DNA from 2 places in the Myxococcus sp. CA005 genome. Region 1 is predicted to be linked to the other one. Evidence: riboswitches for the same ligand, from Rfam matches in the RefSeq annotation. Region 1 holds a riboswitch; the other holds the start of a gene.
What was found. Region 1 has a riboswitch for guanidine ahead of FMQ63_RS22945 (multidrug efflux SMR transporter). Riboswitches for the same ligand answer to the same signal wherever they lie in the genome.

Region 1 (11,860 bases):
GGAGCGCTTCCCCACGAGCGCCTACGTGGATGACGCCCTGTACCTCCAAGCCCAGGCCATCGCGATGATGGAGGGCCGCCGCCAGGAGGCCTCCCGCACCTTCGCGGACCTGCGCACGCGCTTCCCGGACTCCGAGCTGGCGCCGCACGCCCTCTTCGAGATGGGCAAGCTGCGCGCCGACGCCGGAGAGAACGAGAAGGCCATCGAGACGTGGGTGGATGCGCTGAAGACACACCCTGACCCCGCGCTGGTGCAGGACTACATCGCGAGGGCGCGTCGGCGCATCGCCAACACCACGGCCGCGGGCGTGGGGCAGCGCGAGGTGGCCTTCGACCGCGTCCGCCCGGCGCGTACGTCGCTGGAAGCCGTCGGTGGCCGCCCCGAGGAAGCCGCGCACGAGCACGACTGACGCGGGGCGGACGCGCCGCCCTACGCCGGGACGTCCAGCGTCGCTTCCAGCAGGTTCGCGGGGCCCGCCCCATCTTCGGAGAGGGCCGCCAGGAGCAGCCGCACGCGCCCCTGTTCCACCCGGGCATCCACGCCTGTCACTGTCACGTGGCCCTCCAGCGCGTCGAGGAACTGCGGCGAGCCATCCGGCGCCAGCACGCCCACGACGGAGCCGCTCACGGTTGCCGTCGGGCCGGTGCTCCCCGCGGTCGCGGTGAAGACCATCCGCCCGCCAGGAAGCGGCGACGCCGCCGTGAAGGACAGCCGCATGCCTCCGGCCTGTCCCAGCTCCCATCGGCGCGTCATGCGCACTACGTCCGGGCCCAGCGCGCCGGCTTCCAGTCCGCGCAGTACCCGCTCCGCGTCCAGGTCCACGAGGGCGTCGGTGCCGGGCTCGCCGCTGCCGCGCTGGAGCAACCGCATCAGTCCGCCCGACATCGCCGCCCCGGCGATGCGGAGCGGTCCGAACTCCCGGCTGATCTGGGTGTACAGCGCCGTGACGTCCACGGCCCGGGCATCTCCCGCCAGGGTGCCGTCCGCGCCCAGGGCGACCAGCGCGCCGCGCTGCCTGCCCGCGGAGATGCCCGACGGCAGCATCAGCAGCGAACCGTGGGGCGAGCTGCCCTGGGGCGCCAGCAGGCAGGGCACCTCCAGGTCGGGCTGCGACGACTTGAGGGAGACGGGCGCTTCGGGCTGGTGGTTCGCGAAGAGCACCACGCCATGACCGGGACTTGCCCTCGACAGGGGGAACGCGGCCAGGTGCAGCGGCTCATCCGCGACGGTGTAGAGCCAGTCGCCCGAGCGGACCAGTCCGATCGAGGCGGTGACGTGAGACGGACGTCCTGGCGCGGCGGGCGCCTCCAGGTCGAGGGTGCGCCGTGGGGTCAGGTGAAGCATGGCCGTGTCTCCCGCGAAGCCGCGGCCTCACGGGCCCCGGCGCTTCAGAGCAGCGTACCGCGCAGCAGGAGGCTGGCGACGGTGAAGTAGATGAGGACGCCGCTAACGTCCACCAGTGTGGCCACGAAGGGAGCGGAGGCGCTCGCGGGGTCGAAGCCGAACTTTCGCAGCACCAAGGGCAGCATGGAGCCGGCCAGGGTGCCGAACGTCACCACGCCCAGCACGGACAGGGCGACGGTGATGCCCAGCACCAAGGCGTGCTCCCCGTAGACGCCGGAGATGGAGTTCCAGATGAGGATGCGCGCCAGACCCACCACACCCAGCACCACGCCCAGCACCAGTCCGGAGAGCAGCTCTCGGCGAGCCACGCGCCACCAGTCCCTCAGTCGCATCTCGCCCAGCGCGAGCGAGCGGATGATGAGCGTGGAGGCCTGACTGCCGGAGTTGCCGCCCGAGGAGATGATGAGCGGCACGAAGAGGCTCAGCACCACGGCGGTGGCGATTTCGTCCTCGAAGCTGCTCATCGCGGTGGCGGTGAGCATCTGCCCTAGGAAGAGCACCAGCAGCCAGCCGATGCGCTTCTTCAGCATGCCGAAGAAGCCGGTCTCGAAATAGGGCGCCTCCAGGGCCTCCATACCGCCGGCCTTCTGGATGTCCTCGGTGGCCTCTTCCTGGACGACGTCGACGATGTCGTCCACCGTGACGATGCCCTTCATCCGCTGCTGGACGTCGAGCACCGGCAGGGCCATGAAGCCGTGCTCGGTGAACAGCCGGCTCACGGCCTCCTGGTCGGTGTCTTCCGACACGGTGATGACGTCGCGCTGCATGACGTCCGCCACGCGCTTGTCGCTGGCCGTCTGGAAGAGCTGACGCAGGGACAGCACGCCCAGCAGGTGCTGTTCGGCGTCGAGCACATAGGCGTAGTAGACGGTCTCCACCCGCTCCCGCGCCTGCTTGCGCAGGTAGCTGATGGCCTCGTCGATGGACATGTCCGGCCGCACGCGAGCGAAGCGCGGATTCATCAGACCGCCGGCGTCGTCCTCCGCGTAGGCCAGGAGCACGTTGACTTCGCGGCGGCTGGCGTCGTCGAGCTGCGAGAGGATGGACTCCGCCTGCTCGGGCTCCACCGCCTGTACCAGGTCGGCCAGGTCGTCCGGGGGCAGCAGCCGGACCCAGGTCCGTCGCTCGGCCGGCTGAAGGTGGAGGATGAGCTCCGCCTGCTCACGCGCCGACAACGCCAGGAAGAAGTCGTCCGCCACCGAAGCGGGAAGCAACCGGAAGCCCTCCAGCCGCTCATCGACGGAGAGCACGGGCCACGCCTCGTGCAGTTCCTCCATGGAGAGCGCGGCGCTCTGGGGGCTTTCCATCATGGGGGCTCACCTCCGGGCGTGTAGGGTGGAGCGCGTGGTGCCGCGGCGCGCGGGCCTCTCTACACCCGGAAGGCCAGGTATCGCGAGAGGCAGGCAGGCGACATTTCGCGCTTTCCTTCCGTGTGTGCCCCAACCGTCTCGTTATTTCAACGAAGACGCACGCCGTTCGTACACCCGCGTGCCGCCGAGGCCCTGCCCGCCGCCGGCCTCCCAGTAGAAGCGCGGAGAGAGGGTTCGCAGTCCGGGAGACAGGTCCGCGTTGCCCGGCAGCAGCTCCAGTCCCAGCGGGCCCTGTGACTCGGGCGGCACGGGCACTGCGGAGCCGATGCGTGACTGCCGCCACTGGATGAAGGGGATGGCGAAGCCGGGGCGGAGGGGCGCGCTCACCAACTCGAGCGGCGCGTCCACGACCAGGGTGCCTCGTTCGGTCAGCGCGCCATCCACCGCGGCCCACCGGTACAGCGTCTGTCCTGGCTGCGGCGGGAGCAGGGTGTCCACGCGGGTCCACACCGCGCCAGCCTCGATGCCCGCTGGCACGCCCGGCAGGCGCTGACACGGCGCCTCCGAGGCGACGAAGGCCCCGCTCGGGCCCAACCGGAACGTGCACGCGCGGCTGTCGGGTTCCTGCGTCACCTGGATGACGCTGACCGTGTCGGGGCCCAGACGCACGAGCAGGCCCAGCACCATGTCGACGCCGAAGGGCAACTGGTTGGCCCGTCCCCACGGAGTGGGGGTGGCACCAACGACGACACCTTCTGAGGTGAAGGCAAAGCGGTGCAGGCGCTCCGAGTCGAGCACCCACAGCTCATCCGCGGTGGCGAGCCGGTTCTGGATGACCTTCATGGTGTCGCGCTGGTTGAGCAGGAGCGAGCCGGTGAGTTCGAGTTCCGAGCCCGTGTCGACGAAGCGGCGCACCCGGTCCTCGCCCACGACCCAGACGACATCTCCCGCGACGGCCACGTCGGGCATGCCGGAGACGCCGCCGAGTGGCGTCTGGGTTCCGTTCGCCGTGTGCACCGCCACACCGTCACACAGCCAGGTGCCATGCGTGGTGCGGTCCAGTTGCGTGCAGCGGGGCAGCGGGAGCACTGTCGGCTCTCCTCCGGTCCACGCGCGTGACACGTAGGCGCCGAACTGCTGGAGGCTGCCCACCGGGGCGAAGGCGACGCGGACGTGGTGGCGTCCGGTGGTCGTCGGGGTGAAGCGGACGGTGGCCGCCTGTCCATTGCCGGTGAGGGACGCCTCCGAGGCCACGGCGTGGTTGTTCGGGTCGAACACCTCCGCCGTGATGCTGTCGGGGACCTGGGAAGTATCGAGGCCCTCACAGGTGGAGTTCAGGCTCGGCTGGACATGGAGCTCCGCCGGGAGCTCCAGCGACAGCAGGGGCGGGAGCTGTCCCAGGCCTCCTGGCAGCGGGACGAGGTCGCAGTCATCGCCGGTGTCCGCACACCCGGACAGGAACAACATCGCGGACCATGCGAGCAGGCAGGGAACGGTCTTCATCGAGGGGACGCCGCCCGGGTGACCTCGGCCTGGGGGAGGCGGCGCAGGCTCCAGGGCCTTCTTACCCCATCCGCTGGCCGGGCCGGTGACAGGCGTGGTGCCGTGTCAGGCCCCGCGCTTCCAGCGCGTCATTTTTCACAGAAAGGAGCGGTGACATGCAGACGACGAACCTGACGAGCCCGATGAATCCCGACACCTTGAACGACACTGTCATCGGCATCGGCGTGCTCGCGCCCGTCGCCCTGCTGCCCGCTCCCGTGCTGCCTGGTCTACCCATTGGCGGTAGATGGCCCGGACTCTGACGCCTTTCGCCCGTCCATCGACGTGGCATGGCAGGCCAGAGGTCGGGCTCCCCGAGGGAACCCGGCCTCTTTCTTTTCCGGGTCGTGGCAGCACATGCGGTCGTGGCCGAGTGGTCAGGCCCCTGGTCGCCATCCAGGTGAACACGGGTTCGAATCCCGTCGACCGCTTTCCGGCAGCCCACCCGGGTTGCCGTCATCGAAGAACGCCGCGGTAGCCCAACTGGTAGAGGCACTGCACTCAGAATGCAGATCGTGCGGGTTCGAATCCCGCCCGCGGCAAGTTTTCCGAGTCCAAGGACGCATGGTTGGCAACGGCCTTCGTCCGTGTTGCACCTGTGTCGCATGTGGGCGCAACAGGCAGGTCCCCAGGACGCTGACGGCGTTCCTCCGCGTATCCGGCCTGAGATGGGCGTACCGCTTTTCCGTCATGTCGATGGCGGCGTGTGGCCCATCGATCCTGAATGACCTTCCGCGGAACGCCTCGGAACGCCTCGCATGGCGAGGTGGCTTGCGTCGGTGTGGCGCAAGTCGAGCCAGCCGATGATTCCCACCTCGCGAGTGATGCCCGCTCGTCGAAGCGAGTGCTGAAGCGGCCTGTCCATCCTGTGGGCAGTCAGCGGCTTGCCGTCATCCAGGCAGAACACGTAGGGCCCGCGCAGGTGCCGGTGCTCCTTGATCGCGTCCGTCACCCAACGCCAGATGGCCCGCCTGGTTCGACGACTACAACCGCTGCCACCCTCATCGCGGTCCGTATTGCCAATTCCCAAGCCTGAGCTGTCCGATTTGACGAGGGCAGCTCCACTGCCCAGCATCCAGCCTGTCGACTCACAAGCTACTGCGGTGGACAAAACGGCCTCGCCGGGCTAGTAGGCCAGCCGCACCAGCTGCAATCAGTTCAGATTGCAGCCCTGCCCGGACGAGATGCGCCGTACCCGGTTACGTAAGACGACGCCCTGACCAGGGGTGCGTCATGTCGTGGCTGCTTGTTCTCGTTGCTGGGTTGCTGGAGACGTGCTGGGCTGTGGGCCTCAAGTATACGCAGGGCTTCACCCGGCCTTGGCCCAGTCTCTTTGTTGCCGTCACGTTGATTAGCAGCTTGGCGCTGCTGTCCATTGCGATGCGCACGCTGCCGGCCGGAACTGCGTACGCGGTTTGGGTTGGAATTGGGGCCTTGGGCGCCGCGCTTGTTGGCATCGTGCTCTTCCGTGAGCCGGCCACACTGGGGCGCTTCTTCTTCCTCGGACTCATGGTCGTCTCTGTCATCGGCCTGAAGTTCACCAGCGGCGGGGACGCGCACTAGGGGCTGTCTATCCGAGCGCGCGCAGTACGTATCGAGCCCTGGCGACGACGCGCGCTGCGCCTATCGGCTGAGCCTCATCAACGCCATGGTGGCGCACCACGGTTACTCGGCCGTGTGCGACGGCCAGGTGAAGGAGATGTCCCATGGACCCCATCACGCCTCCGCTCGCCCTCGGCCAGAAGCACGTCGTCGTGCTGGGTGCGGGCTTCGCCGGACTCACGGCCGCCAAGGCGCTCGCGCGCCACTCGGCGCTGTACGTGACGGTCCTCGACCAGCGCAACCATCACCTCTTCCAGCCGCTGCTCTACCAGGTGGCTACTAGCGGACTGAGCCCCGCGGACATCGCGGTGCCCATCCGCTCGCAGTTCGCACGCAAGCCCAATGTGTCGGTGCACTTGGGCCGCGTCACGTGGGTGAACCTCAAGGAACGCTGGGTGGGCGGTGAGGGCGACGTGCGGCTGCGCTACGACTACCTCGTCATCGCGTGCGGCGCGCAGCACAGCTACTTCGGCAAGTCGGAGTGGGAGGACTTCGCCCCGGGACTCAAGACGCTGGAGCAGGCGACGGAGTTGCGCCGCCGCATCCTCAGCGCCTTCGAGCAGGCGGAAAACGAGCGCGACGCCGAGCGCCAGCGCGCGCTCCTGAGCTTCGTCGTCGTGGGCGCGGGCCCGACGGGCGTGGAACTGGCGGGCGCCATCGCGGACATCAGCCGCACGGTGCTGGTGCGCGATTTCCGTCGCATCAAACCGTCCCGCGCGCGCGTCTTCCTCGTGGAGGCGGGCCCACGCATTCTGCCGTCCTTCAGCGAGAAGCTGGGAGTGCGTGCGCACCGCGACCTTGCGGCCCTGGGCGTGGAAGTGCGCACGGAGGCACGCGTGACGGCGGTGGACGCCGAGGGTGTGATGCTCGGCTCCGAGCGCCTGGCCTCGCGCACGGTGGTGTGGGCTGCAGGTGTGCAGGCCGAGTACCTCACGCGCGGGCTCGGCGTGCCGCTGGACCGCGCGGGGCGCGTGCAGGTGGCGGCGGATCTCACGCTGCCCGGCCACCCGGAGGTCTTCGCCGCGGGTGACGTGGCCCACGTGGAGCTGGACGGTAAGCTCGTGCCCGGTGTCGCGCCTGCGGCCATGCAGATGGGCCGGGCCGTGGCGCGCAACGTCCTCGCGGACCTGCGCGGCCGCCCCCGCACGCCCTTCCGCTACAAGGACAAGGGCGCGATGGCCACCATCGGCAAGCACCGGGCCATCGCGGAGACGGGCCGCGCCAGGCTGACGGGCTTCGTCGCGTGGGTGGCGTGGCTCTTCATCCACGTCTGGTACCTGGTGGGCTTCAAGAACCGCTTCGGCGTGTTCGTCACGTGGGTGTGGAGTTACCTGTTCAGCACGCGCGGCGCGCGGCTCATCACGGAGCGCGAGTGGCGGTTGAGTCCGAAGGTCGCGTCTGAGCGCGCGCCGCACGCGGGCAAGGTGACGGCGGGCGACCCCACGGCGCCCACCAGTGATGCACGGCCGCCGGACGGGACGACGACTACGGCCGCTGCCGCCCTCGTCGCGGACTGAAGATGATGTCACCCCGCGAATTCCGTACTGCTAATTCCCAACCCCGAGCTGTCCGATTTGATGGGGGCAACTCCAGGCGCGCTCCTGCTGGGGTTTCGCTCCACCCGGTCGCGGGTTCGAATCCAGTCGTCCCGACTGCCACTACCCCTCCATCGGCGAGCAGAGCTCCACCAGGACGCCGTTGATGTCTCTCACGTAGGCCACCGTCTGTCCCCAGGGCTTCTGCTTGGGAGGTTGCGTGGCCTCGGCGCCCGCCTCCACGGCGCGTGTGTACGCGGTGGCCACGTCGGGAGTGACGAGCGCCAGTTCGATGGCCGCGGCGTCTTCCTTCGGCCGCAGATGGCGCACGGTGAAGCCATGCTCCTTCGCCGCGCCTTCCTCGACGAAGGCGAGGGCGGTGGTGCCTGTCTCCATCTCCGCGTAGCCACCGCTCTCGTGGATGAAGCGGCGCGCCAGTCCGAAGGCCTTCTCGTAGAAGACGATGGCGGCGCTCACGTCCGGTACGTAGAGGATGATGTAGCCGAGCTTCATGGCGGACTCCTGTTGGTCAGTGGGACGTCTGTGTGAGTGCGTCGTCACACGGATGGCACGGGCCTGTCTTGAAGGAATCGGACAGCGCTCAACCCACGAGTGCGGTGGGCGACACGCCGGCCAGTTCCCGCACGTCTCGTGACAAATGCGCCTGGTCCGCGTAGCCGCATTCGAGCGCGACGTCACACAGGTCCGTGCCCTCACGGGAGCGCAGCAGGGACACCGCCCGCTGGAGGCGCAGCACGCGCGCGAGCAGCTTCGGCGGTACGCCGGCTTCGTCCAGGATGTCCCGGTGCAGGGTGCGCTCACTCACGCCCAGCTCGCGAGCGAGCGCGGCCATGCGCACCTGTCCCGACGAGGCTTGGAGGTGTCCCAGGGCCTGGACGGCGCGCGGCTTCGCCATGCTCCGGAACGAAGCCCAGCGTCGGGCGATGGTGCGCTGGAGCAGGGCCATGGCCTGGGCGGGCGAGGCGCAGTCTTCCATCCGCCGCTGAAACTGCATGAGGGCGGGCGAGCAGTCCTGGGCGGAGACGTTGAGTCCGCAGAGTTCACGCGGACTGACACCCAGCAGGGCCTGCGCCCAGCCAGGGCGGAGCCTGACGCCCAGGCTCACCCCGCCGGGCTCGAGGTCGACGAGGATGAAGCGCTTCATGGGGCCGACGACGGCCAGCCGGGGTGCGGCCAGCCACACCGGGCCTGGGGCGTGTTGGAATCCGAAGATGAGGTCGGTGCAGCCATCCGGAAGGACCCGGTGCTGCCGGGGGAGGGGGACGTCGTGGGGCTTTCGGGGCACCCAGAACTGCCAGAACGCGTCCACCGCATCCGCCATCTCGATAGGCGGTGCCCACTGGGTGTAGCCCTGCTGCTGTGCGTCCTCCGCCATCGCGTCCCTGTCTTCAGCCCGTGCACAGCCTGTCAGGCCCTGTGCGGCCATTGCGTCCATTTCCCATGAAAGGAGCGGTGGCCATGAAGACGGCGAACCTGACGAGCCCGATGAATCCCGACACCCTGAACGATACTGTCATCGGCATCGATGCGCTCGCACTCGCTGGCCGGGCCACCGCTCGTGATTCCAAGCGGGGGGCGACCTCCCGTCGAGATCTCCCGCCTGGGTTTTGACCCACCGTGCCCCGTCGAAGGACAGGGCATGGCAGGCAAGAGGCCGGGCTCCCCGAGGGGACCCGGCCTCTTTCTTTTCCGGGTCAACCCCACTGCTCCGGGATGCGATTGGAATCGCAGCACGGCCGTCTACCGTGTGAACAGGGTTCGATTCCCTGTCGGAGCGCTCATCCCCGAGGTGACGCCCATGAATCCCCTCCCCATCGAGTCCGAGCCGGAAGACCTGTTCGACGGCATCGCTTCCTTCTGACACCGCGCCTCGTGGCTGGGGCGCTCTCGCAGTCGCAGTTCCGGTCTTGTAGCTCAGGGGATAGAGCACTCGGTTGCGGACCGAGAGGCCGCAGGTTCGACTCCTGCCAGGACCACTCCTCCTTCAGTTGTCTGGTGCACCGTGGGTATGGCAAGTGAGGGCCATTCCGTCATGGATGACGCGACCTCCCTCTTGCTGGACACTCCGTGAGCCCGGTCACCCTGCAAATCAACCTCGCGCCGACGGACTATCCGCACGCGCGCCTCATCCTTCCGCATCAGTTGCGCCAGCTCGGGCCCTCCGTGCAGGAGGTGCTGCTCGTGCTGGACCTGCACCGCAGCCAGGGCAGCCGCTTCGCGGGGGCATGGCTGGAGCGAAAGCCGAAGATGGACGCGCTGCTGTCGGAGCTGTCCTCGGCGGATCCGCGCATCCGGCTGGTGGAGGTGGACTACTCCCCCGCCGTCACGAAGTCACTCTCCGAGCAGTTCTTCGGAGGCTCCCGGCTGCCCATGAAGGACTCGCGCGGCGGGCCCTTCCATTCCTACTTCTTCGGGCTCGCGGCGGCGAAGCACCCGCACGTGATGCACCTGGATGCCGACATGCTCGTCGGCGGAGCGTCGCGCGCCTGGATGGCGGAGGCGGCCGCGCAGCTCGCGTCACGCGAGGAGTTGGTGAGCTGCAGTCCCTTGTCGGGCCCGCCGCGTGCGGACGGGACGATTGCGGGAGACAGTCGCTGGTACGAGCCCGATGCACAGGGCTCCCACGCGTTCCGTTTCCGGCGCTTCAGTAGCCGGGCCTTCTTCGTGGACCGCGATGCACTGGTGCGCCGGATAGGCCCGCTGCAGGCGAAGCTGGCGCCGCCCATTCACGTGCTGCGTGCCTTACGCGCGGGCAATCCGCCGTACCGCGAGCCGGAGAACCTGGTCACCCGGAGGCTCAAGCGTCGCGGGTTGTGGCGGCTGGACTTCCTGGGCGCCGCGCCGGGCCTGTGGACATTGCATCCCCAGTACCGTTCGCCCACGTTCTACGAGCGGCTGCCGGAGCTGGTTTCGCGAGTGGAGTCAGGGGACATGCCTGACGCCCAACGCGGCCAGGAGAACGTGCACGACTGCCTGGTGGACTGGTCCGATGTGAGGGCCGCGCGGCGGAAGTGGTGGCGACGCGGGTAGTGCCCGCACTTCCGCCCGGGGCCTCTGGCGTCAGCCCAGGGGCGACTCGGAGGTGACGATGCCGTCCAGATCCGCGTAGACGTAGTGGCCGGGGCGGAAGGTGACTCCGGCGAAGCGGACCTCCACGTCACGTTGTCCCTCGTTGCGTTTGAGGCTCTTGAGCGGGTGGGTGCCCAGCGCCTTGACGCCGATGCGCATGCGGCCCACGTCCTCGGCGTCTCGGATGCAGCCATTCACCACCACGCCCGCCCAGCCATTCTGCTGGGCGAGCAACGCGAGCTGGTCTCCCACGAGCGCGCAGCGGCGGCTGCCTCCTCCGTCCACTACCAGCACCCGGCCCTGGCCGGGCTCCTCCAAGGCCTTGCGCACGAGGGAGTTGTCCTCGGGTGCCCGCACCGTGCTGATGGGACCCGCGAAGGTCCGGACGCCGCCGTAGTCCTGGAACCCGGGCTCGGCAATCTGGAACCGCGGCGTGCCCGCGTGGGCATCGCAGAGGTCGGCCGTTTTGAAGTCGGTGAACGTGCTCATGGGCTTCGAGCCTTCTCAGGCCTCGCGGGACGACGCAACGTCCAGGGCGCGGAGGTCCTCCTCCGTCAGTTGCAACGTGAACGCACCCAGCAGTTCCTGTGTCTGGCTGGCGGACGTCGCGCTCGCGATGGGCGCCACGATGGTGGGCTGAGCCGCGAGCCACGCGAGCGCGACCTGGGCGAAGTTCGCTCCCGGATGCCGGCGCGTTACGGCCTCCAGGGCATCAATCACCGCCCAGCCTCGCGCGTTTCCATACTGCTTCAGCACGCCTTCGGCGCGGGCCGACTTCGGAGGTGGCTGGTCCTTGCGGTACTTGCCCGTCAGGAAGCCCGAGGCCAACGCGAAGTAGGGCGCCACCACGAGCCCTTCCCGTTCGCAGATGCCCCGGAGCGATGACTCGAAGTCCTTGCGCTCGACGAGGTTGTAGTGCGGTTGCAGCACCGCGTACCGGGCGAGGTTGTTGCGGCGGGACACCTCCAGCGACTCGGTGAGCCGCTGCGGGGAGTGGTTGCTGGTGCCCAGTGCGCGGACCTTGCCGGCGCGCACCAGCGCGTCGAAGGCCGCCATCGTCTCCTCCACTGGCGTGTCCAGGTCCTCGTAGTGCGCGTAGTAGAGGTCGATGACGTCCACCTGCAACCGGCGCAGCGAGGCCTCCACGCTGCGCTGGATGTGCTCGCGGCCCAGGCCCTTCCCCAGCTCTGTTTGCGAGCCCACCTTGGTGGCGATGACGACGCGCTCCCGAGCGCCGCGCGACTTCAGCCACTTGCCGATGAGCGTCTCCGACTCGCCGCCGCGGTTGCCGGGGACCCAGCTCGAATAGACGTCAGCTGTGTCGATGAAGTTGCCGCCGTTGTCGACGAAGGCATCGAGCACCGCGAACGAGGTCGC
Region 2 (11,860 bases), on a different contig from region 1:
CTTCGAGACCGAGCGCCGGCTCCGGCGGGGTCCGCGCAAGCGTTATGACCCCGTGTTGCGGGCGCTGGCCTTCTCGGCGATCGGCTGGCTGCCCTTGCTGATCTTCACGCTGCCTTCGGGTGGGCCGACCGTGGGCTCCCTGTTCATGGAACTCCAGGTCCATGCGCAGTTGCTGGTGGCGCTGCCCGTGCTCCTCGCCGCGGAGCCCTACATCGACGGCCGCCTGGCTTTCGCGGTCCGCCAGTTCCTCAATTCGAACCTGGTGGCGACGGACGGCCTCCGGACGTTCGAAGCGGATGCCCGGCGCGCCATGCACTGGCGGGACAGCTATATCGTGGAGGCGCTGCTGCTCATCCTGGCGTATGCCCTCACGTTCATCACCCCGGCCGACGCCACCCGGTCGTGGACCCTCAGCGGCGATGGGTTCTCCATGGCGGGGTGGTGGAACCTCGCCGTGAGCCAACCCCTGTTCCGTTTCCTGGCGCTCCGGTGGCTATGGCGTGGCGTCGTGTGGAGCGCCTTCCTGCTGCGTGTGTCACGTCTGCCGTTGACCCTGGTTCCGACACATCCGGACATGATGGGCGGGCTCGGGTTCCTGCCTGTCTGCCAGGCCTGTTTTTCGCCCGTGGTGTTCTCCCTGGCCGTGGTGGTGGCGGCATACACGTCCCGGGTGGAGCCCAAGGACCTGTCGGCCAACCCCGCGGCCTACGTGATTCCGCTGGTGGTCATCGCGGCCGGCGCGGTGGTGCTGGTGTTCGCGCCGATGAGCTTCTTCGTGCCCCAGCTCGTGCGGGCGAAGCGGATCGGTGACGAGGACTTCTCGAAGGTCGCGGCCAAGCACTCGCGGCAGTTCGAACACAAGTGGTTCCGGGGCGGACCGGAGCCGGAGCTGCTGGGCGCGCCGGAGATGTCCTCGCTGGCGGACATCGGCACGGCCTTCACGCTGGAGCGGAGGATGCGCCTGTTGCCCTGGGACAAGATGGCCCTGCTGGCCGTGGTGGGGGCGGCGCTGGCGCCACTGGTCATGTTGCTGGTGATGGACCGGCAGTTCATCTCCGTCCTCAAGTTCATCCACGAGGGCTTGAGGTGACGCGGGCCCGGAGGGCTCCGGGCCCGGTCATGCCGATGCGCTCAGAACGTGGCGCCGACGTTCAGCGTGGCGTTGTAGCTGGAGCCTCCCGCGAACGTGACGTCTTTCACGGGTTGGTTCTCTGCGGGCGGCAGCGTGGGGACGAGCTCCTGGTTGAAGAGGAGGTTGTAGTTGGCCCGCACGTCCGCGGTGAAGGAGCCGGTGTAGAAGCGCAGCCCCGCGCCCAGCGGTACGGCGCCAGCGGTGTCGTCGCGGTAGCCCAGCGCTTCCGCGCCGCGGCGGACGTTGTACCAGTTCATGCCGAGGCCGCCGAGGAGGTACGGCTGCACGGGGGTCGCCGTCAGGCCGATGGTGGCCACGGCCTGGCCTCCGTTGCGGACGATGTCCGGGTTTCGAGCCAGGTCCTCCAGGCCGCGCCGGTCGAGCTTGTTGATGGCGCCGGTGTAGCCCAGCTCGATGCCCAGCACGGTGGACGGTTTGAGCGTGGCCGTGGCGCCGTACGCCGCGCCCGGATCGATTCGGGGGGCCAGCCCACCGCTGTAGCCCTCCACGCCACCGCCCACGGTGACGGTGAGCCCGCGCATGTCGGGCTTGTCCTTGGCCAGCGCCGTGCCTCCGCACAACGCGCCCGCGATGGCCAGTGCCTGGATTCGTTTCATTTCGAGCGCCTCCAACAGACGGGGTTGTTCCGCCAGGAAGCTGGGGCCGCGGACAGGCCGGTTCAAGGCAAGCCGGCAAGGCATCTCCGCGAGCCCTCCCAAGCGTGCCTGTGTCCCACCGCCGGACACCCCACCTGGTGCGGTGGCATTGTCCGGCCGGGTTGAAACGGGAATCGCGTGGCTTTATAGAGGGGGGCGCCAGCGGCCTCATCGTGAGGGTGTCTGGCCCGGACGAGGCGCGCCGTACCCGGTCAGGACAAGACGACGCGACAACGGGAGTCGTACGTCATGTCCTGGATTCTACTCGTCATCGCGGGGTTGCTCGAGGTCGGTTGGGCCATCGGTCTCAAGTACACCGAGGGCTTCACCCGGCTGGTACCAAGCGTCCTCACGGGCGGCGCCATCGTCGCCAGCATGGTGCTTCTGGGGATCGCCACGAAGAACCTGCCCATTGGCACGGCCTATGGTGTTTGGGTCGGCATTGGCGCCGTGGGCGCGGCCATCATGGGCATCGTGCTCTTCAATGAGCCGGCCACGCCCGCGCGCGTGTTCTTCCTGGTGCTGCTCCTCACCTCCATCGTGGGCTTGAAGGTCACCAGCGGCCGGTAGGTGGCCCTTCGGTGCTGATTTCCCAGGCGCTGCCTTGTAGGCAGCGCTACACGTGGGAGTCATGCGCGATGCGTTCCTGGGTGGAGGTCGTCCGAAGCGGCGGGGCCTGTGGCGGTATGCCCTGGGCGTGATGGGGCTGGGCGCGGGCGTGGGTGCCCTCCTCACGTGGACGACGACGGACGGCCTCCAGTCTTTCGGGGCGCGGGCAGATGGGGCGCGCCTGGAGCGGATGAAGGCATCGTCGCGCTACCAGGCCGGCATCTTCATCAACACCGCCGGTGCCAGGCTGCCGCAGAATGGGCCGGACTGGGGCACGTTGAAGGAGATGCTCTTCGGCACCCAGCAGCGTACGCCGCCGTCCGCGCTGCCCATGGAACGGGACGTGGCCGCGGCGCTGGCGAAGCCGCCGGAGAGCGGCCTGCGCGTGACGTGGCTGGGCCACTCCTCGCTGCTGGTGGAGATTGACGGCTTCCGCATTCTCACAGACCCCATCTGGGGCGAGCGCGCGTCGCCGTCCACCATTGCTGGGCCCAAGCGGTTCCATCCGCCTCCGCTTCCGCTGGAGGCGCTGCCGGACGTGGACGCGGTGCTGCTGTCGCATGACCACTACGACCACCTGGACATGCCCACCATTCGGGCGCTGGTGCCGCGTCAGGTGACGTTCTACGCGCCGCTGGGCGTGGGAGCGCACCTGGAGAAGTGGGGCGTTCCGGCGGAGCGCGTGGTGGAGCTGGACTGGTGGCAGGAGGTGTCACTGGGGGAGGGGGAGGGCCGCCTGCGCATGGTGGCCACGCCCGCGCAGCACTTCTCCGGCCGGGGCCTGACGGACCGCAACAGCACGTCCTGGACGTCGTGGACGCTGCTGGGCTCGCAGCATCGGGTCTTCTTCAGCGGGGACACGGGGCTGACGGAGGAGTTCGCGGAGGTAGGGCGCCGCTTCGGTCCGTTCGACGTCACCATGTTCGAGGTGGGCGCCTTCCATCCATCTTGGGGAAGCATCCACCTGGGGCCGCAGCAGGCGCTGAAGGCGCATGAGATGGTGCGGGGGCGCACCTTGCTGCCCATCCACTGGGGGACGTTCAGCCTGGCGCTGCACGCCTGGGATGCGCCCGCGAACGAGCTGGCGGCCGGGGCGCGCGAGCGGGGCGTGAGTCTGCTCACGCCCGTCTTGGGCCGCCCCGTGGAACCGACGCGGGAGCGCGCGGACACGGCGTGGTGGAGCACGGTGCAGGCCGCTGCTGTCGTTGGCGACGCGCCTTGATGTATCGCCGAGGCCCCGACGTCACCCGGAGTCAGTCGGTACCCTGACAATCACGTCCTGAACAATCGGTGGCCGCGTATGACTGCTTTGTCGTGCTTCGGCCGGTATGCAAGGTCTCCCGACGATGCATTGAGATGTCTGTCGTTGGGTATGGGACGTGCAGTGCGGCCGGGTATGATTCGAACAGTACTCGTGGCGATGCTCCTGTTCGCAGGCACCGGGAAGGCTCAAGGCGTGGAGGCCGCGTCGGTGCCGCAGGCACCTCGCGCGGAGCGTGCCGGGCTGGCCATCTGGACGGCCTCCGTCATCGATTGGAGCCTGCTTCTGGTGGGGCCAATCCTGGGCGTGGGCCTCAATGTCGCGCTGCCAGTGGGCATGAACGTGCCTTTGACGGATACAACGGATGGCGTTTTCGAACTCCGACCCATGCTGGCGCGCAAGAGGTGCACCAACATCCACGGAGACGCCATGCCCCGTTGCGGCACCCTGCAAGCCCTTCGGGCCACGGTGGGCCTGGCGTGGACGCCCTGGCCGGGCGAGCGGGGCGATGGCTTCTTCATCCAGCCCAAGCTGAGTGGCATGGTGACGCATCAGACCGTGCGTGGGACGGAAATCCCAGTGACGGCGGAGGGCACGAGGATGGAGACGGGCGGACAGGTCTCCCTCGGGTTCGACGTGGGGTACCGGAAGACGTCCCGCCGCTCGCGTTCTTTCCTGGCTCCGGTGATAGGCGTTGGCGTGGGCTATAGCTGGAACCAGCAGCGCGGGCGGGTCGACCCGGGATGGCTCTTTGCTCGGGAGCAGGCACGTGGCTGGAAAGACAAGTTCATCGTGGACCTGAACCTGGACCTCTTGCGGTTCGGGGCCACGTTCTAACGACCGCGGGGCTGCGTCAGTCGGCGTCGTCGGTGATGTCGAAGTGCAGCACGTCTTCGCGCGTGGCCAGTTGCGGCAGGTGAAGTCCATGCCCGGCGTGAATTTGCGCTGGGAAAGCAGTCGCCCGTGTCCGCGGAGTAAGGGGTTCCCGAGGGATTGCACCCCCGCACGCTGGCGCCCACAATGCGACGCGTCTGGATTGTCAGATGGAGCATCATTTCCCGTTTTGAGCCCGGATCGGGCACGGCCGGATGCGACTCTCACTCACCCATAAAATCACCCTGGCGCCCATCATCGTGGCGCTCCTGTTCGTCCTTCTCTCTCAGGGCTACACCGTGCCTCGCCTCCAGGAGGCCTTCGAGGCGCAGGGGCGGGAGCTGAGCGGCGCGCTGCCTGCGGTGCTCGCCGCCGCGGTGGCGGACGGCATGAAGCGGAGCGCGCACGACGAGGTCCAGCAGACGCTGGAGGCCGTGGCTCGGCATGGTGGGGCGGCCTACGTCGCCGCGTTCGACGCGGGGGGGACGTTGGTGGGCGTGGCCGGTGAGAAGGCCCAGATGCTACGGGATGCCCGCGAGCAGTTGAGGTCCTCCGAGGGAGGGCTCGTCCTGCGGGATGGGGACACGGAGCTGCAGGACCTGGTGGCGCCGGTACCAGGTGACGCCGGCTGGGTCCACGTGGGCTTCGACCGCACCCATGCGCGTGGGCTCGTGGAAGGGGCGCTGGCGAACGTGGGCATCACCGTGCTGGTCGCGCTGCTCGTCTTCACCGCGGCGGCCTTCCTGGTCAGCCGCGCCATCGTGTCGCCCCTGAACCAGCTCTCCTCCGCGGTCCGCCATATCGCCGAGCGCGGCGACCTGCGGCAGACTATTCGCATCGACTCGGATGACGAGGTGGGGCAGCTCGCGCGGGCCGTGGGCATGCTGGTGGGCAAGCTGAAGGAGCTGCTGCATCAGCTCCAGTCCTCGACGGAGCTGCTGAGTGACTCGGTGTCGGGGCTGACGGAGTCGGCGGATCAGCAGAATGAGATGGTGACGCGCCACGCGGCCGCACTCCAGGAGACGCAGGTGACGGCTCAGGAGATTCGCCAGACGGCGATGCTGGCGTCGGGCTCCGCGGAGTCCGTCATCCAGGTGGCCGAGCGCGCCGAGCAACTGAGCCGCACCGGCGAGGAGGCCGTCTCGGCGAGCATCGACGGCATGGAGGAGGTGCGCAATCAGGTGGCAGAGATCGCCGCGCGCATCACCTCCCTGGGCGAGCGGACCAGGCAGATCAGCGGCATCACCGAGACGGTGAAGGACCTGGCGGACCAGTCCCACCTGCTGGCCGTCAACGCCGCCATCGAAGCGGCGCGCTCCGGGGAGCACGGCAAGGGCTTCGTCGTGGTGGCGAAGGAGATTCGTGCGCTGGCGGACCAGTCCATCCGGGCCACCAACCAGGTGCGGCGCATCCTCCAGGACATCAATCAGGCCATCATCGGCACGGTGGAGATCACCGTCGAAGGCACCGAGCGCATGGAGGCGGGGCTGGCGCAGGTCCGCACGTCCGGCGAGACGCTGAAGGAGCTCACCGCCATCGTCGAGGACAGCACCGCGGCGGCGCGGCAGATCGCGCGGACGGTCAGCCAGCAGGCCACGGGCATCGAGCAGATCTTCACCGCGGTCAACGAGCTGAACACCCTGATGACGGACACCGTGTCCCGCATCTCCACGACCAGTGACTCCGCCATGTCCCTGAAGATGCTCTCCGAGCGCGTCTCCCAGGTCGTCCGCGCCTACAACGTCTGACGCCGCCGCAGGAGAAGCGGTGAGCTTCTTCGGCCGCTACGACGCGGACGGAGCGGCCTTCTTCCGTGACGCGTGTTTCGTGGCGTGGGGGCGCTTCGCTTCCACCCCGTCTTCAGGAGGCTGCTGCGCGGAAGGGTAAGCACGACCCCGGGGGACGGCGAGTCACCTCCGTCAGCGGGACTCCGCCTTCTTGTAGCGCAGGCGCTTCATGGCCTCGAAGCGGGCCCTGTCCTTGGGCGGCGTGGTGGCCACCAGCCCGTCGAGCATGCGCTTCGAGCTCTGGAAGATTTCCTCGACGGCGACCTCGAAGGCGTCGGTGTTCTGCTTCGACGGCGTCCGCGTCCCGGCAATCTTCCGGACGAATTGAAGCGCCGCCGCGCGGATGTCGGCATCGGTGGCGGGAGGCGCGAAGTTGAACAGGGGCTTGATGTTCCGGCACATGCCCTCAGGGTAAAGCGAGTCCGGAGAACAGGCCATTGCGCATCACGGAGTCCTCGTCATGGGCGTGTCCTTCCCGGCACCGAAGACCGAGTAGAGGACTGGGAGCACCACGAGGGTGAGCAGGGTGGACGACAGGACGCCTCCAATGACGACCGTGGCCAGGGGCCGCTGGACCTCCGCGCCGACGCCGGTGTTGAGCGCCATGGGCACGAAGCCGATGGCGGCCACCGCGGCGGTCATCAGCACGGGCCGCAGCCGGGACACGGCCGCCTGGCGAATGGCTTCGCCCAGGGCCTGACCTTGCTCCAGCAAGGCGCGGACCCGTGAGACGAGCACCATGTCCCCCAGGACCGAGACGCCCGACAGGGCGATGAAGCCCACGGCGGCGGAGATGGAGAAGGGCAGGCCCCGCAGCAGAAGCGCGAGCACGCCGCCCACGAGCGCGAAGGGGACGCCCGCGAAGATGCGCACGGCGTCCAGGACGCGCTGATAGGTGAGGTAGAGCGGCAGGAAGATGAGTGCCAGCGCGACCGGCACCACGATGAGCAGGCGCGTCTGTGCGCGTTCGAGGTGTTCGAACTGACCGCCGTAGCGGACGTAGTAGCCCGCGGGCAGCTCCAGCTTCTCATCGAGTGTTCGGCGGACCTCCGCGACGAAGCCGCCGAGGTCGCGTTCTCGCACGTTGGCCTGGACCACCAGCCGCCGTTTGCCCCACTCGCGCTGGATGGTGGTGGGGCCGGATGTCTCCTTCATGGTCGTCAGCCGTCCGAGGGGAACGCGCTCGCCGCCGGGCGCGGCCACGGGGATGGTGGCGAGCTTCGTGGGTTCCTCGCGGTACTCCTCGGAGAGGCGCACGGCCAGGTCGAAGCGGCGCTCGCCTTCGCGCACCTCCCCGACGATGCGCGTGCCCACTGCTTCCACGACGTCGAGGACGGAGCGAGCGGGAATCCCGTAACGGGCCACCGCCGCCCGGTCCACCGTGATTTCCAACACGGGCTGGCCCGTCACCTGCTCCACGGTGACGTCGGCCGCGCCGGGGATGGCCCTCACCAGGGTCTCCAGCTCACGGGCCTTGGCCTTGAGCACGTCGAGGTCATCCCCGAAGAGCTTGATGCCGACGTCGCTTCGCACGCCCGCGATCATCTCGTTGACGCGCATTTCAATGGGCTGAAGGAAGGCCATGCGCATGCCTGGGAGGTCCGCCAGTTCGGCCTTCATCTCGTTCACCAGCTCCTCCTGGGTGGTGGCCCGCTTCCACTGCTCCCGAGGCTTGAGGGTGATGAAGACGTCGGAGAGCTCGACGCCCATGGGGTCCGTGGCCACCTCCGCGGTGCCGGTCCGGGTCCAGACGCGTCGCACCTCGTCTGGGAACCGGGACAGCAGCAGCCGCTCTATCTGGCTGCCGTAGCGGATGGATTCGGAGAGGGAGACCTCCGCCAGGCGCACGGTGTTGATGACGAGCGTGCCTTCGGACAGGCGGGGGACGAACTCGCTGCCGAGGCGCGTGGCGGCGAGGGTGGCTCCCACGATGAGGAGCGCGGCGGCGGTCAGGGTGACACGCGCATGGGCCAGCGCCCATTCGAGGACGGGCCGGTAGATTCGTTGGAGCCAGCGCATGAGCCGTGGCTCATGGTGAGGGCTGCCGCCGCCTCGCTTCAGCGCGAAGGAGGCCAGTACCGGCATCAGCGTCATGGAGAGCAGCGCACTGCCCAGGAGCGCGAAGATGACCGTGAGCGCCATGGGGCGGAACAACTTCCCCTCCACGCCTTCGAGGGCGAGGATGGGCAGGTAGACCACCATGATGATGAGCTCGCCGAAGAGCGTGGGCTTGCGGACCTCGACGGCGGCATCCCGCACCACCTCCAGCAGGGAGCGTCCGTCCCGGGCCTCGGAGAGTCGCCGCTCCGCGTTCTCCACCATGATGACGGAGGAGTCGACGACGAGCCCGAAGTCGATGGCGCCCAGCGACATGAGCGTGCCGGCGATGCCGAAGCGCAGCATCGCGTTGAAGGCGAACAGGAGCGACAGCGGAATGGCCGCCGCCACGATGAGGCCGGCGCGCCAGTTGCCCAGGAAGATGAAGAGCACCGCGATGACGAGCAACGCGCCTTCCAGCAGATTGGTCCGCACGGTGCGCAGCACGTGGTCCACCAGCTCGGTGCGCTCATAGACGGGCTCCACGCGCACGTCCTCCGGCAGCGTCCGCTGGATGTCCTCCAGCCGCTGGGCGAGCGCCTTCGTCACCGTGTGGGAGTTTTCGCCTACCAGCATGAAGCCCAGGCCCAGCACGGCCTCGCCCTCGCCATCCGCGGTGGTGGCGCCGCGCCGGATTTCATGGCCCACCTCGACGCGCGCCACGTCCCGGATTCGCACGGGAACGCCGTGGTGCGCCGCGATGACCACGTCCTCGATGGCGTTGCCGTCCGTGAGCACTCCCACCCCGAGCACGAGCGTCGCCGCGCCGCCCCGCTCGAGCACGCCGCCCCCGACGTTGGCGTTGTTCTCCTCCAGCGCCCGGTAGATGTCTCCGAGGGACAGGTTGAACTGCTGCATTCGGAGGGGGTCGACGATGACGTGCCACTGCTTCTCCTCGCCGCCCCAGGCATTCACCTCCGCCACGCCCGGCACGCTGCGCAGTTGGGGCGCGATGACCCAGTCATGCAGGGTGCGCAGCTCCTCGAGGCTCTTCGTCCGGCTCTTGACGAGGTAGTGGAAAACCTCGCCCAGGCCGGTGGCGACGGGCCCGAGCGTCGGGGGCGCGATGCCCGCGGGTAGCTGCACTCGGCTCAGCCGTTCGGACACCTGCTGCCGCGCGAACCACAGGTCGGTTCCGTCTTCGAACTGGAGGGTGACCTGGGAGAGGCCGAACTTGGAGATGGAGCGCAGCTCGCTGACGCGAGGCAGGCCCGCGAGCGCCTGCTCCACGGGGACGGTGAGCTGGCGCTCCACTTCGTTGGGCGTGAGCGCCGGTGCGACGGTGTTGACCTGCACTTGCGTGGGCGTCGTGTCCGGGATGGCGTCGATGGGCAGCGCCCGGAAGGCGAGCAGACCCGAAATGACGAGGGCCCCCGTTCCCAGGAGGACGGCCCAGCGGTGGGACAACGACCATTCGATGAGCCGGGTGAGCATGGCGGCTACTCGCCTCCCGCCGTCTCGCAGCAGCCCGCGCCGATGGAGTCCTTGAGGATCTCCGTCTTGAGCAGGAAGGCACCGGTGGTGACGACCTCCACCCCCGCCGAGAGGCCCTTGACGATTTCCACCTCCTCGCGCGTGCTGGCGCCCAGCTCCACCGCGACGGGCTCGTAGAGCCCCGGCTGCTTGCGCACGAAGACCAGCGTCTGGCCTTCCGCGCGCTGGATGGCCGCGTGGGGAACCAGCACCGCCTCATGTTCCGGGGCGACCTGGACCCTTGCCCTGAGGAAGAGCCCGGCCTTGAGGGCGCCGTCGGGGTTGGGCAGTTCGACCCGGGCGCGCACCGTGCGGGAGGCCCGGTCCACCGACGCGCTCACGCGGGTGAGGGTGGCGTCACGCGTCTGTCCGGGCATGCTTTCGAAGGTGAGGGTGACGCGCTGTCCCGCGCGAACCTGGAACGCGTCCGCCTCCGGAATCTCCAGCAGGGCCCACATGGTGCTCAGGTCCGCCACCTGGATGAGCGGCTGTCCAGCGGATGCATGGCGTCCGGCGACGGCGTCTCGCGCCACCACCGTCCCCGCGAAGGGCGCCGACAGGGCATAGGTCCCCTGCGGGCCCTGGCCGTTGGCGCCCGCGGCGGAGAGCGCTGCGCGGGCGGCATTGCGCTCGGCCTCGGCCGCCGCGACCTCCGCCTGGGCGGTCTCCACGTGTTTTCGTGCGCGGATTCCGCTCGTGGCCAACTGCTGCTCGCGCTCGAGCGCCGAGCGCGCCACCGTCAGCCGCGTCTGTGCCGCCGACAGCCGTCCCTGGTCCGCGCCCACGGCCCCCGAGGTGACCAGCACCAGTGGCTGGCCCGCCTTCACCTCGTCGCCGACGTCCACGCGGACGTCCGTTATCAGCGCCTCGCTGCGGGCGGACAGCTGCGCCAGCCGGTTCTGGTTGAAGTCGAGCTGCCCGACGACGTCCAGGGTCCGGGCAAAGGGCCGCTTCACCGCGCGACGTGTCTGGATGCCAGCCTCGCGGGCCGTCTCGGCGGACGCGAGACGGACGCGTGTGCCCGGCTCGGGGAAGGTGGGGGGCTGGGCACCCGCGGCCTTCACCAACTCCGGGTGGCAGTACGGGCAGACGGACTCCGGGAAGCCGTGCTCCCGGCAGTAGTCACCGGCCTCGATGAACTTCGCGACCAGCGACGGGTTGCATTTGGTGCAGCGGGACTCGGGGACCGCGTGCTCCTTGCACCAATCCTTGGGGGTGGTGTCCCGCGCGGTGAAGGTGAGGCCCGGGTTGCATTGGAAGCACTGGGATTCGGGGACGCCGTGCTCACCGCACCAGTCGTCCTGGTCCTTGAAGACGTCGATGAGGTCGGGGTTGCACCGGGTGCACAGCTCCGCGGGGACGCGGTGCTCACAGAGTGCGACCTCGGACGGGGTGGACGTGCCTCCCGAGGCGACTGGCGGCGGTGAAGGCGCCTTCGCCGTGGGGGGACTCGCTTGTTGGCTGCAACTGGCGGCGCTCAGTGCCAGCAGCACCGCCAGGACGCTGGGGCCGACTCGGGAGGCACGCATCTACTTCACGCCCTTCTTGGAGAGTTCCGGGTTGCAGAGGACGCACTGGGATTCGGGCCGCGCGTGCTCGGGGCACCAGTCACCCTTGGCCTTGAAGACGGGAGCCAGCTTCGGGTTGCAGCGGGCACAGAGGCTCTTCTGGACGCCGTGCTCGCAGCGCGGCTTCTCGGACCCGGCCGTCTGGGGCTGCTGGGCGGGCTTGCTCTCGTCGGCCAGGACGGGGGCGGCGAACAGGGACAGGACGACGGACAGCGTACGCAGCGAGTGCATGATGAGGCGCTCCTGCCGGGGCGCGTGCCCACGGCGGTGGTGGCCCGCGCGAAGGTGCGCGGGAAGGTCGGACAGGGCTTGGGCGCAGCGGGAGGACGTTCGCGCACGTCCGGCCACGGCCCTCGCAAGACACACGTCTCCCGTGAAGGGCGGTGTCAGGCTCTGGGCGGCTG

Region 2: it holds a riboswitch for guanidine, as region 1 does, so the genes downstream of both, sugE (quaternary ammonium compound efflux SMR transporter SugE) here and FMQ63_RS22945 (multidrug efflux SMR transporter) in region 1, are expected to answer to the same signal.

The regions. Positions count from the first base shown of each region.
Region 1 is NZ_SRLV01000054.1:1,123-12,982, reverse strand. Features, by position in the region: gene FMQ63_RS22975 (tetratricopeptide repeat protein) at 1-409, shown strand, start outside; gene FMQ63_RS22970 (hypothetical protein) at 430-1,344, opposite strand; gene mgtE (magnesium transporter) at 1,389-2,714, opposite strand; gene FMQ63_RS22960 (hypothetical protein) at 2,856-4,217, opposite strand; gene FMQ63_RS37540 (hypothetical protein) at 4,373-4,519, shown strand; tRNA gene FMQ63_RS22955 (tRNA-Gly) at 4,616-4,687, shown strand; tRNA gene FMQ63_RS22950 (tRNA-Leu) at 4,725-4,798, shown strand; guanidine-III (ykkC-III) riboswitch at 5,417-5,474, shown strand; gene FMQ63_RS22945 (multidrug efflux SMR transporter) at 5,490-5,819, shown strand; gene FMQ63_RS22940 (NAD(P)/FAD-dependent oxidoreductase) at 5,963-7,375, shown strand; gene FMQ63_RS22935 (VOC family protein) at 7,517-7,906, opposite strand; gene FMQ63_RS22930 (helix-turn-helix domain-containing protein) at 7,995-8,789, opposite strand; gene FMQ63_RS37535 (hypothetical protein) at 8,873-9,025, shown strand; tRNA gene FMQ63_RS22925 (tRNA-Arg) at 9,318-9,390, shown strand; gene FMQ63_RS22920 (hypothetical protein) at 9,482-10,444, shown strand; gene rraA (ribonuclease E activity regulator RraA) at 10,475-10,972, opposite strand; gene FMQ63_RS22910 (aldo/keto reductase) at 10,988-11,860, opposite strand, start outside.
Region 2 is NZ_SRLV01000004.1:153,151-165,010, forward strand. Features, by position in the region: gene FMQ63_RS02915 (hypothetical protein) at 1-1,090, shown strand, start outside; gene FMQ63_RS02920 (hypothetical protein) at 1,132-1,749, opposite strand; guanidine-III (ykkC-III) riboswitch at 1,950-2,020, shown strand; gene sugE (quaternary ammonium compound efflux SMR transporter SugE) at 2,038-2,358, shown strand; gene FMQ63_RS02930 (MBL fold metallo-hydrolase) at 2,420-3,619, shown strand; gene FMQ63_RS02935 (hypothetical protein) at 3,794-4,495, shown strand; gene FMQ63_RS02940 (methyl-accepting chemotaxis protein) at 4,747-6,279, shown strand; gene FMQ63_RS02945 (DUF2277 domain-containing protein) at 6,451-6,720, opposite strand; gene FMQ63_RS02950 (efflux RND transporter permease subunit) at 6,763-9,849, opposite strand; gene FMQ63_RS02955 (efflux RND transporter periplasmic adaptor subunit) at 9,855-11,417, opposite strand; gene FMQ63_RS02960 (hypothetical protein) at 11,418-11,687, opposite strand; gene FMQ63_RS02965 (hypothetical protein) at 11,843-11,860, opposite strand, start outside.